Regions from separate parts of the Pseudoalteromonas sp. S4741 genome, predicted to be linked through region 3. Evidence: predicted binding sites of a transcription regulator. Region 3 holds the regulator's gene; each other region holds the start of a gene.
What was found. Region 3 encodes LexA, which represses DNA repair genes until DNA is damaged. Its sites were predicted from a motif close to TACTGTATNNNNATACAGTA; they were not measured.
Positions count from the first base shown of each region.

Region 1: a site for LexA is predicted at 1,902-1,921, ahead of ruvC (crossover junction endodeoxyribonuclease RuvC). Genes of this name have one in related genera too.
Region 2: a site for LexA is predicted at 2,067-2,086, ahead of uvrD (DNA helicase II). Genes of this name have one in related genera too.

Region 1 is NZ_PNCN01000169.1:3,614-6,900, forward strand. Features, by position in the region: gene CWC30_RS16965 (ABC transporter permease) at 1-1,838, shown strand, start outside; gene ruvC (crossover junction endodeoxyribonuclease RuvC) at 1,971-2,495, shown strand; gene ruvA (Holliday junction branch migration protein RuvA) at 2,498-3,115, shown strand; gene ruvB (Holliday junction branch migration DNA helicase RuvB) at 3,123-3,287, shown strand, end outside.
Region 2 is NZ_PNCN01000143.1:4,328-7,614, reverse strand. Features, by position in the region: gene yrfG (GMP/IMP nucleotidase) at 1-464, shown strand, start outside; gene CWC30_RS16235 (dUTP diphosphatase) at 457-1,077, opposite strand; gene CWC30_RS16230 (YacL family protein) at 1,130-1,498, opposite strand; gene CWC30_RS16225 (hypothetical protein) at 1,611-1,835, opposite strand; gene uvrD (DNA helicase II) at 2,151-3,287, shown strand, end outside.
Region 3 is NZ_PNCN01000037.1:38,256-41,542, reverse strand. Features, by position in the region: gene CWC30_RS07175 (endonuclease) at 1-309, opposite strand, end outside; gene CWC30_RS07170 (hypothetical protein) at 562-942, shown strand; gene CWC30_RS07165 (PaaI family thioesterase) at 972-1,415, opposite strand; gene lexA (transcriptional repressor LexA) at 1,614-2,231, shown strand; gene coxB (cytochrome c oxidase subunit II) at 2,725-3,287, shown strand, end outside.

The DNA.
Region 1 (3,287 bases), on a different contig from region 3:
ACGATTGGTTAAAACCGCAACTTAAAGAAAACCAAAACTGGTATGGTGTAAAAGACCGTCAATCGCCCATTTCAAATAGCTTAAACAGAGCCGAAAGCTTTTTATTATTAGCAGGTTTGCTGGGCATTATATTAGCCGCGGTTGCTATTGCGGTATCAGCTAAGCGCTATTGTGAGCGCCAATACGACCCCGTCGCGATGATGAAAACCTTAGGTGGCAGCCGCGATATGATCCGCAAAATTTACCTTATGCACTTATTAATGGTGTGTACCATGGCGGTAGTCGTTGGCCTTGCTATTGGTTACGGCTTACAAGAAGTTGCAACTGGTTACCTTGCAAAAAGCATGGGAACCGAACTGCCCATGGCAGGGTTTAAACCGTGGTTAGTCGCCATTAGCACTGGGGTTATTTGTGCGGTTATGTTCTCTATTAAGCCATTGTTAGATTTATTTGATATTCCACCACTTAGAGTGCTTCGCCGTAATTTAGGTGATCGCCTTGCGGTAAGTAAAATCCATTTAGGGCTTAGCGCCTTAACGGTATTTTTATTAATGTGGTTATTTAGTAACAATATTAAAATTACCCTTATTTTATTTGCCTCAACGCTTGCGCTTATTTTAGTGTTGTTTTTAATTTCTAAATTAATATTTGGCGGGGGCCGAAAGCTTGGCTTAAAGCCAGGTAACAGCTGGTCGTTGGCTATTGCGTCTATTCAAAAGCGCGCCAACGTTAATGCGGTGCAGCTAATTAGTTTTTCGCTAGCGATTAAATTACTGTTGTTTTTAATTGTGCTAAAAAACGACATTATTTCGGATTGGCAGTCTCAGTTACCAAGCGATGCACCTAATGCCTTTTTGGTTAATATTACGCAAAATGAGCTGGATCCGGTAAATGAATACTTAGCGCAAAAAGGCATTCAAGTGTCGGAGTTTTACCCAACGATTCGTGGCCGCGTAAATGCAGTAAATGGCGAAGCAGTAGCACGTGAAGTGTCATTGCAAGACAACGAGAAAAAAGACGAAGAAGCCCGCTCAGGTATTGGCCGCGAGCTTAACTTAACTTGGCTTAACGAAGTCCCCTCACAAAATGACATTATCGATGGCCAGTGGTTTGGCGATGACGCAGTAGCTGAGGCCTCACTTGAAGAGTCTATGATGAAGCGCCTTGATGTGAAAATGGGCGATACCCTCACGTTTTTAATTGGTGCGCAGTCGTTCGACGCTAAAATTACCAGTGTACGTAAAGTTAATTGGGCCACGCTTAAACCTAACTTTTTCATTATTTTAAGCCCTGATGTGCTCAAAGACTTTCCGGCCACGTATATTTCATCAGTACGTATTGAGCCTGAGCAAAAGCGCGACTTTAGCCAGTTATTACGTACATATCCTACGATTACAGCAATTGATGTAGACAACTTTGTTAAACAAATTCAATCGACTATTGAGCAAGTGTCGTTAGCTATTGGCTTTGTACTGGCTATTGTGGTGTTGTGTGGCGCGTTGGTACTTATATCGCAGGTGCAAGCAAGCTTAGGTGAGCGGATGCAAGAAATTGTGATACTGCGTACTTTGGGCGCTAAAAGCCGATTAATCAAAAATGCCACCTTGTATGAATTTTTATTACTGGGCGGTTTAGCCGGACTGGTGGCTGCATTTTTCAGCGATATTGCGTTATTGATTGTTCAGCAGCAAATGTTTGATTTAGCGGGTAAGCTGCATCCTAATATTTGGATTATTGGCCCCGTTGCTGGTGGCGTGTTTGTAGCAGGGTTAGGCTATTTTATGATTGCCCGTACGCTTAAACAAAATACCCAAGGCTTAGTACGCGCATTGGCGTAAACTTTTCAGCCAAATAGCGTTTAAATGCCTACTTTTTATGTAGGCATTTTTGTTTTGGCTTGGTACTGGTAATTTATACAGTGCTCTGGCATTATTAGCACTATTAATAAATAACAATAATGAGAGTGCTGTTTGGCCATAATTTTAGGGATCGATCCGGGCTCGCGTTTAACGGGTTACGGTGTGGTTGCGCACCAAGGGGCTAAGTTTACTTACTTAGGCAGTGGCTGTATTAAATTAGCCGATCATGACTTTCCCACCCGACTTAAAATGATTTACCAAGGCATTACACAGCTTATAGAGCAATTTTCGCCTGAAACATTTGCTATAGAAAAAGTATTTATGGCGCATAACCCTGATTCTGCTTTAAAGCTAGGTCAAGCTCGTGGCGCTGCGATTGTCGGTGCCTCTATGGCCGACTTACCGGTTTTTGAATACTCAGCACGGCAAATAAAGCAAGCCGTTGTGGGTAACGGTGGGGCAGATAAATCGCAAGTTCAACATATGGTTAAAAACATACTTAAACTGCCAGGTACGCCGCAAGCCGATGCGGCGGATGCGCTTGCAATTGCAATTTGCCATGCCCACTCTGAACAAAATTTAATAAAACTAGCGGGTAGCGCAAGCAAAACCGTTAGAGGACGTCTAAGGAAATAACAATGATAGGTCGCTTAAACGGCGTGTTAGTTGAAAAACAGCCCCCAGAAATACTATTAGAAGTGAGCGGCGTTGGCTACGAAGTACAAATGCCAATGACCTGTTTTTACGATTTGCCTAAAGTGGGCGACAACGCCATTGTGTACACTCATTTTGTAGTACGCGAAGACGCACAGTTATTGTTTGGCTTTAATAATAAAACCGAGCGTGCGTTATTTAGAGAGCTGTTAAAAGCTAATGGAGTAGGGCCTAAATTAGGCTTAGCTATTTTGTCGGGCATGTCGGCGCAGCAGTTTGTAAGTTGCGTAAATAATGAAGATGCTACCGCTTTGGTTAAATTGCCAGGGGTGGGCAAAAAGACCGCAGAGCGCTTAGTGCTCGAAATGAAAGACAGATTAAAAAATTGGGGTAATGACTTATTTACCCCATTTAGCGATAGCGCCGTAATAGAGCCTGCGAGCGATGCAACTATAGCCAATAATGCGGCCGATGATGCGGTTTCGGCGTTAGTGGCGCTCGGTTATAAATTGCCACAAGCGCAAAAAGCAGTAAAATCAATAAGCAAACCCGATATGTCGACTGAGGTTCTAATTAAAGAATCTTTGAAATCAATGCTGTGAGTAAATTATGATCGAAGCTGATCGCTTAATAGATGCTGCTGAAAAAACCAACGAAGACACCATAGACCGTGCTATTAGGCCAAAGTTACTGGCCGACTATCGTGGTCAGCCGCATGTTAAGCAACAAATGGAAATATTTATTGAAGCCGCGCGTAGCCGCAGCGAAGCGTTG
Region 2 (3,287 bases), on a different contig from region 3:
TTCAGTGGTACTGCTCTGACTATTGGGAAGCACAGCTAAACTTACCTATTCTCGAATTAAAGCGTCAATCTGCACATTTAATTAAAATACGTGAAGATGTTCCACATTTTTTAACTGAACTTCGACGTGCAGGTAAAGAACTCATTTTACTTACCAATGCTCATCCAGAATGCGTGATGCTTAAATTTGAACATACCGCCATTGATAACTACTTAGATGGGGTAATATCAACGCATGAATATGGGGTAAGTAAAGAGCAACAAAGTTTGTGGCATAAGGTTCAAGGGGATTTAGGGTTTGATAAACGCCGCACATTATTTGTAGATGACAGCTTACCGGTATTAAATGCCGCACGAAAATACGGCATTGAGCATTTACTTGCGGTTGCTAACCCTAATAGCCAGCAACCGCATAATGTAATAGCCGATTACTTAAGCGTCACCGATTACCGTAAGCTTATTTAGGGTAACGCGCTACTAGGCCTTGATATACCTGTTTTGCAAAATCTACATGCTCAGTATCAAGGCTTTTAACTACTTCAACTAAGTGTTCGTTATCTTCTTTGCCATGCCACACTTTAATGTAGCTACCCTCTTTGTAACCATGATCCTGACGGAAGAAGTTCAGCGTATTTTTACCCACATAGCCACGATATAAATCATCAATATCCATACCGATTTGTGCCATACAACCGGCAAAAGCAGCCGCATTAAAGGTTTTATTGGCAACCGCACTGGCCGCTAATAGCTCAAGGGTTTGTTTGAAGTCATCACCTTGTTGTGGGGCGCTCATTTGAGTTTGTAGCTGCGTAGCGATTTGCTCGTAGCTGGTCTTACCGTCGATACGTAGCGATAAACCAAAATGAAAAATATCAACCAGCTCTAAAATTACTTGTTCAGTATCTGGCGTTTGTTTTTTCCACCATTTCCAACCGTAATGATCCAGCATTTCTGCACATTCAACCCAAATAGCTCTATACCACTCAAAGCCTTGACTAAACCATTGCTCATGTACTTTGGTATTCATGGCATTTTGCATTTCTAGCATAACAACTAGTTTGTTTAAATTCGCAGACATACTGGTTCCACTGTTGGATTTATAATTAGGGTAATAATACAGATAATATAACTTAACGACCAGCCGAAAACTCATGCCATGAGTTGATCAGGTCAACAAAGTCTTCAAAACCACAACCACTGCTTAAATCATTCTCTTCCAGCATGAGTTCATCATCTTGGTAGGCTAATATATCTTCGTTATCTTGATGCAACGCATGCGCTTCGAATAATGCTTCATCTTTAGAAAGAATTAGGTCAATTTCGTGGCCTTTAAGTGTTAACGGTTCAAAGCTTGAACTCACCGAGCTAATAAGTGCTTGTACCATCGCGACTTTTTCTTTGCCAATTTCTTCGTTTAACCAGCGGCCAATTAGGGCATGCTCGCTGCTTATTTTAATGCGCAGCCCGCTAATAGGGTCACGTATAAATTGATATTCCATAACTTTATTCCAGTACTGCCAATGCAACAGATTATAACCTAATCAGCTATGAATAATGAAAGCCAGATACAAAAATAGCGCCATAAGGCGCTATTTAGCATCATCAATTTAGCTAACCGCCTGAGCGATAGCGTGCAGCATCAATAATTGCCCATAAATGGAACACGGCACCGATTACGGCTGGAACAACTAAAAACCATAGCGCATAACCGCCAAAAACCAGAATTGCAAAAACAAGTGCCGCTAAAATACGGCCCTGCACCAACTGCCCTAAACCGGGGAAGAAAATATTACATAATGCTGCGATTACGTTACCGCCAGAACCTTGTTGAGACATACTCACCTCTGTAGTTTAATTAATTTTGTATTTGTACTTATTATTTATACTTACACACTTTATGCCAATTTATTAAAGCTTACAAATCATGTAGTTAAATTATTACGAATTTATCAGTTTAGTATTTTTTGCCAAAAATAGGTCAAATTAGCAATTTTAAATAGGTATTTTAATTACTTGCTCAGTTTATACTGTTAACTATTCAACAACTTAAATACGTATTTTATAAATAGCTGTTTATAAAAACAGTATTTTATTTAGCCTAACAAAAACACCTGTTATACTGCCCCCATTATTGATTGAAAAGGCGTAACGATGGACGTTTCTGAATTACTCGATGGCTTAAATGACAAACAACGCGATGCCGTTGCAGCCCCACTACAAAACATGCTGGTATTAGCAGGTGCTGGTTCGGGTAAAACACGTGTTTTAGTTCATCGTATAGCGTGGTTAATGCAGGTTGAGCAAGCTTCTGCTTATAGTATTTTTGCGGTTACCTTTACTAATAAAGCAGCTAAAGAAATGCGCACGCGAGTAGAAGAAACCTTAAAAGCACCTGTCGGTGGTATGTGGATTGGTACATTCCATGGTTTATCACATCGTATTTTGCGCGCTCATCACCGTGAAGCAAACCTACCAGAAGCCTTTCAAATTTTAGATTCTGATGATCAGCTAAGAATGATCAAGCGCCTATTAAAATCAATGAATATTGATGACAAAAAATGGCCTGCTAAACAGTTTGGTTGGTATATAAGCGCTAAAAAAGATGAAGCTCTGCGTCCTAAAGATATTCAGGCATACGATATTAACGAGCAAATGATGCTGCGTGTTTACGCGGCCTATCAAGAAGCTTGTGATAGAGCGGGCCTAGTTGATTTTGCAGAAATATTACTACGTAGCTATGAGGTTCTTAAAAATAACCCAACCTTGCTGCGTCATTATCAGCAGCGCTTTGCGCACATGCTCGTAGACGAGTTTCAAGATACCAACACCATTCAATATGCGTGGTTAAAACTACTTGCGGGCGATACCAGCAGTATCATGATTGTAGGCGATGATGACCAAAGTATTTATGGTTGGCGCGGCGCAAAAATAGAAAACATTAAACGCTTTTTAACTGATTTTGACGCAGAGACGATTCGCCTTGAGCAAAACTATCGCTCGACTGCCACTATTCTTAAAGCCTCAAACGCGTTAATTCAAAATAACTCCGAGCGAATGGGTAAAAGTTTATGGACCGACGGTAACGACGGTGAACCTATCTCTATTTATGCTGCTTTTAATGAGCTAGATGAAGCGCGCTTTGTGAGTAGCAAATTACGTAGCTGGCTTAATGCAGGTAACGCACTACAAGATGCGGCTATTTTATATCGTAGTAATGCGCAATCACGGGTACTTGAAGAAGCGATGCTACAAGAAGGTTTAAAATACCGAATTTATGGCGGTATGCGA
Region 3 (3,287 bases):
TTGCCAGCATTGTAACTGGTGACCAAATTCCCATGCAGGGACAATATGTTCCCATTCAATTCGCAATGCACGTTGATTTACTTTGCCTGAGCGGGTTAGTGTGTTGCGAGGCACGTAGCCACAATGGGTAGGGTCGGGTACTAACTTTTTGCCTTGTTTTTTTATATCGCAACCACAATAAATACTTTTAGCGTTTTCGGGAAGGGTATTAATTAAGTGCTTTTTGGCACTCGAAAACCGCGTAAATTGTTCGCCAATTGCTGAAAAACAAGCACAGCAAGCCAACAAAGCTAAAATAAACCGAATCATATCCATCACATACGTGAACTACAGGAGCGGCTAGTTTAAGGCCTAGAATAAAAAAGTAAACTGTCGCCGGCATGCTTTAATTTTAATTTGCGTATTTTGTGTAGGGCGTTTTTTAGGAGTAAATAGTGGGTAATATTCAGAGGCTAACGCTAAAAACGCGTTAATGCAGTGATTCTTGCGTTGTTGATTTGGTATAACGGTAAAACTGCGTTAAAGTTTGCAATGAAATTAATAGAGGGTAAAAACGAGATAATGTCGGAAATTCAATTTTTAAATGTAGATCTAGAGCTTGAGTCAAAGCAAGATATTAGCGTATTAGTTGCTGATTTAAAAAAGGTCGCAACTATTTTACATTATGATAAAGACGAATACCGTCAACTTGCTCGCATTGAGGTTGCAGGTGAAATAACCACGCCAGATAAAGCGATTAATCACTTGTGCGAGTTAATCGAGTCGTGTTCACGCAATGCATTAAAGCAATGGTTGAGTTGTTCACGCAGAACATTCGATATGGGTTTTGAGTCTGGCACTTCGCCAAAATGCTTTAACCAAGCTTTACATGCAGATACCTTGTTACGTATATCTGCAATTGGTGCAGGCGTGGAAATTACTATTTACCCTCTCGAAAAGTAATTTAACCTCAACCTTGGTTAACAGATTTACTAGCCTTTTCGCTCTACTACGGCTGCGGTCATACGTGATACGCAGCAAAGCTCATTGCGGCTATTGGTTATTTTAATATCCCAAACCGAGCTGCGTTTGCCGATATGATAAGCTCTCGCTGTGGCCGTTAATGTGCCATTGCGTGATGCCTTTAAATGACTTGCACTGATCTCTTGGCCAACACAATAAAACCGATTGAAATCAACCACAAAATTAGCGGCATAACTTGCTACTGTTTCAGCAAGTACCACATTTGCACCACCATGAACGATACCCATAGGGTTATGATGCTCTGGAATTGCCGGCATAGTTGCCACTAAGTAGTCATCACCAATTTCACTGATCTCTATTCCCATGGTTTTCATGAGTGTCCCTTGGCCTGTAATACCTTGATCTAATTGCTTACAAAACTCTAATGTAATCGGTTGATGCCAAATACTCATGCTAGCTCCTTGGATAAGTAATCGAGAATTAAAATTTATTAATATGATAATGCGTTGCTAATAATTACATTTATTACCCTGCTTTTAAAGTAGGTTATTGTTTGATGATAACGGCATATAAGGCATTAATTTATATTTGCGATTTTTAAATAACTGTATATACTCACAGTTAATTGTACTGTATGGAAAACCAGTTGTATGCGACCATTAACGAAACGCCAAGCGCAAATACTCGAACTCATTAAAGTGTTTATTAAAGACACTGGTATGCCTCCTACACGTGCCGAAATTGCACAAACACTGGGTTTTAAAAGTGCAAATGCTGCAGAAGAACACTTAAAAGCATTGGCCAAAAAAGGTGTTATTAAAATGAAGCCAGGCGCGAGTCGCGGAATTCAGCTTGTTGAAGAAGAGGAGCCAGAGCAGTTAGGCTTACCTTTAATTGGCAGGGTGGCTGCCGGTGAGCCAATATTGGCGCAACAGCATGTAGAAAGCCACTGTAAAATTGACCCTTTAATGTTTAAACCTGCGGCCGATTTTTTATTGCGTGTTAACGGTATGAGTATGAAAGACATTGGTATTATGGATGGTGATTTACTTGCTGTGCATAAAACCCAAGTTGCCGAAAATGGACAAGTTATTGTTGCCCGTGTTGACGACGATGTAACCGTGAAGCGTTTAGAAAAAGCGGGCAGAAAAGTACTCTTACATGCTGAAAATGATGAGTTTTCAGCTATTGAGGTTGATTTAGAAAATGAGTCGTTCAATATTGAAGGCTTAGCGGTAGGTGTTATTCGTAACGCTGACTGGATGTAGTATTAAAGCATAATTTAGCGCTTAATGGTGATTAGGCGCTGGGTTTGTTAGTAGCACAATGTCTAACTTATCAAATGTATGACTATATGATGTTAAGTGCTCCCCCTATCATAAATAAAATCACTAAATACTTTATAAATAAACAAATTTACTCTGCTTTTTTAAGTTAACAATTTTTTTATATTTCTATCCTGTAATTTCAATACACCCCTTACTAAACCTGACTCTTAGATTAATTGCCTGACTGGTTGCTATTTTTTAACTGCGCATTTTAAAAAATTCACCTTGTCTATTTTTCATACTTACCTTGCTTATTGTTTATTTTTTAACTAGTTATTAAAGAGCTGGAATAAAAATAACTCACAGCTTAGTCGTTTTGAGAACACACATTTACTAAATCCAGCACCCTTATAAAAAATAAAAATAACGAATAGGCGTTTAAGCCGTATGCCTCTTCGCTTTGCGTCAGCAATAGCATCAAAGGAGCCGTCACATGGGTAAGCTGAGTTCTTCCTTGTGGCTTATATTGTTTGTTTTTTCGCAGAATGTGCTTGCTAATAGCCAATATAATATGCGTAAAGGCGTAACCGATATAAGTAATAATGTATACCAACTGCACATGACTATTTTTTTAATATGTTGTGTGATTGGGGTGATCGTGTTTGCCATTATGTTTTGGGCACTCATTCATCATCGCAAATCTAAAGGGGCTGTCCCTGCCCAATTCCATGAAAGCACCAAAGTAGAAATACTGTGGACTGCGATCCCTTTTGTCATATTAATTGTTATGGCCATTCCTGCGACTAAAACCTTAATTGCCATGGAGGATGCCAGCAAAGCTGATCTCACCATTAAAATTACAGGCTCACAGTGGAAGTGGCATTACGAGTATATGGGGGAGGACGTTGAGTTTTATTCCATGCTAGCTACCCCTCAAAATGAAATAACCAACCTTGCTGATAAAAACCCGAATTATTTACTCGAGGTCGATAAACCGCTGGTACTACCAATTAATCAAAAAGTACGTTTTTTAATGACTTCAGATGATGTTATTCA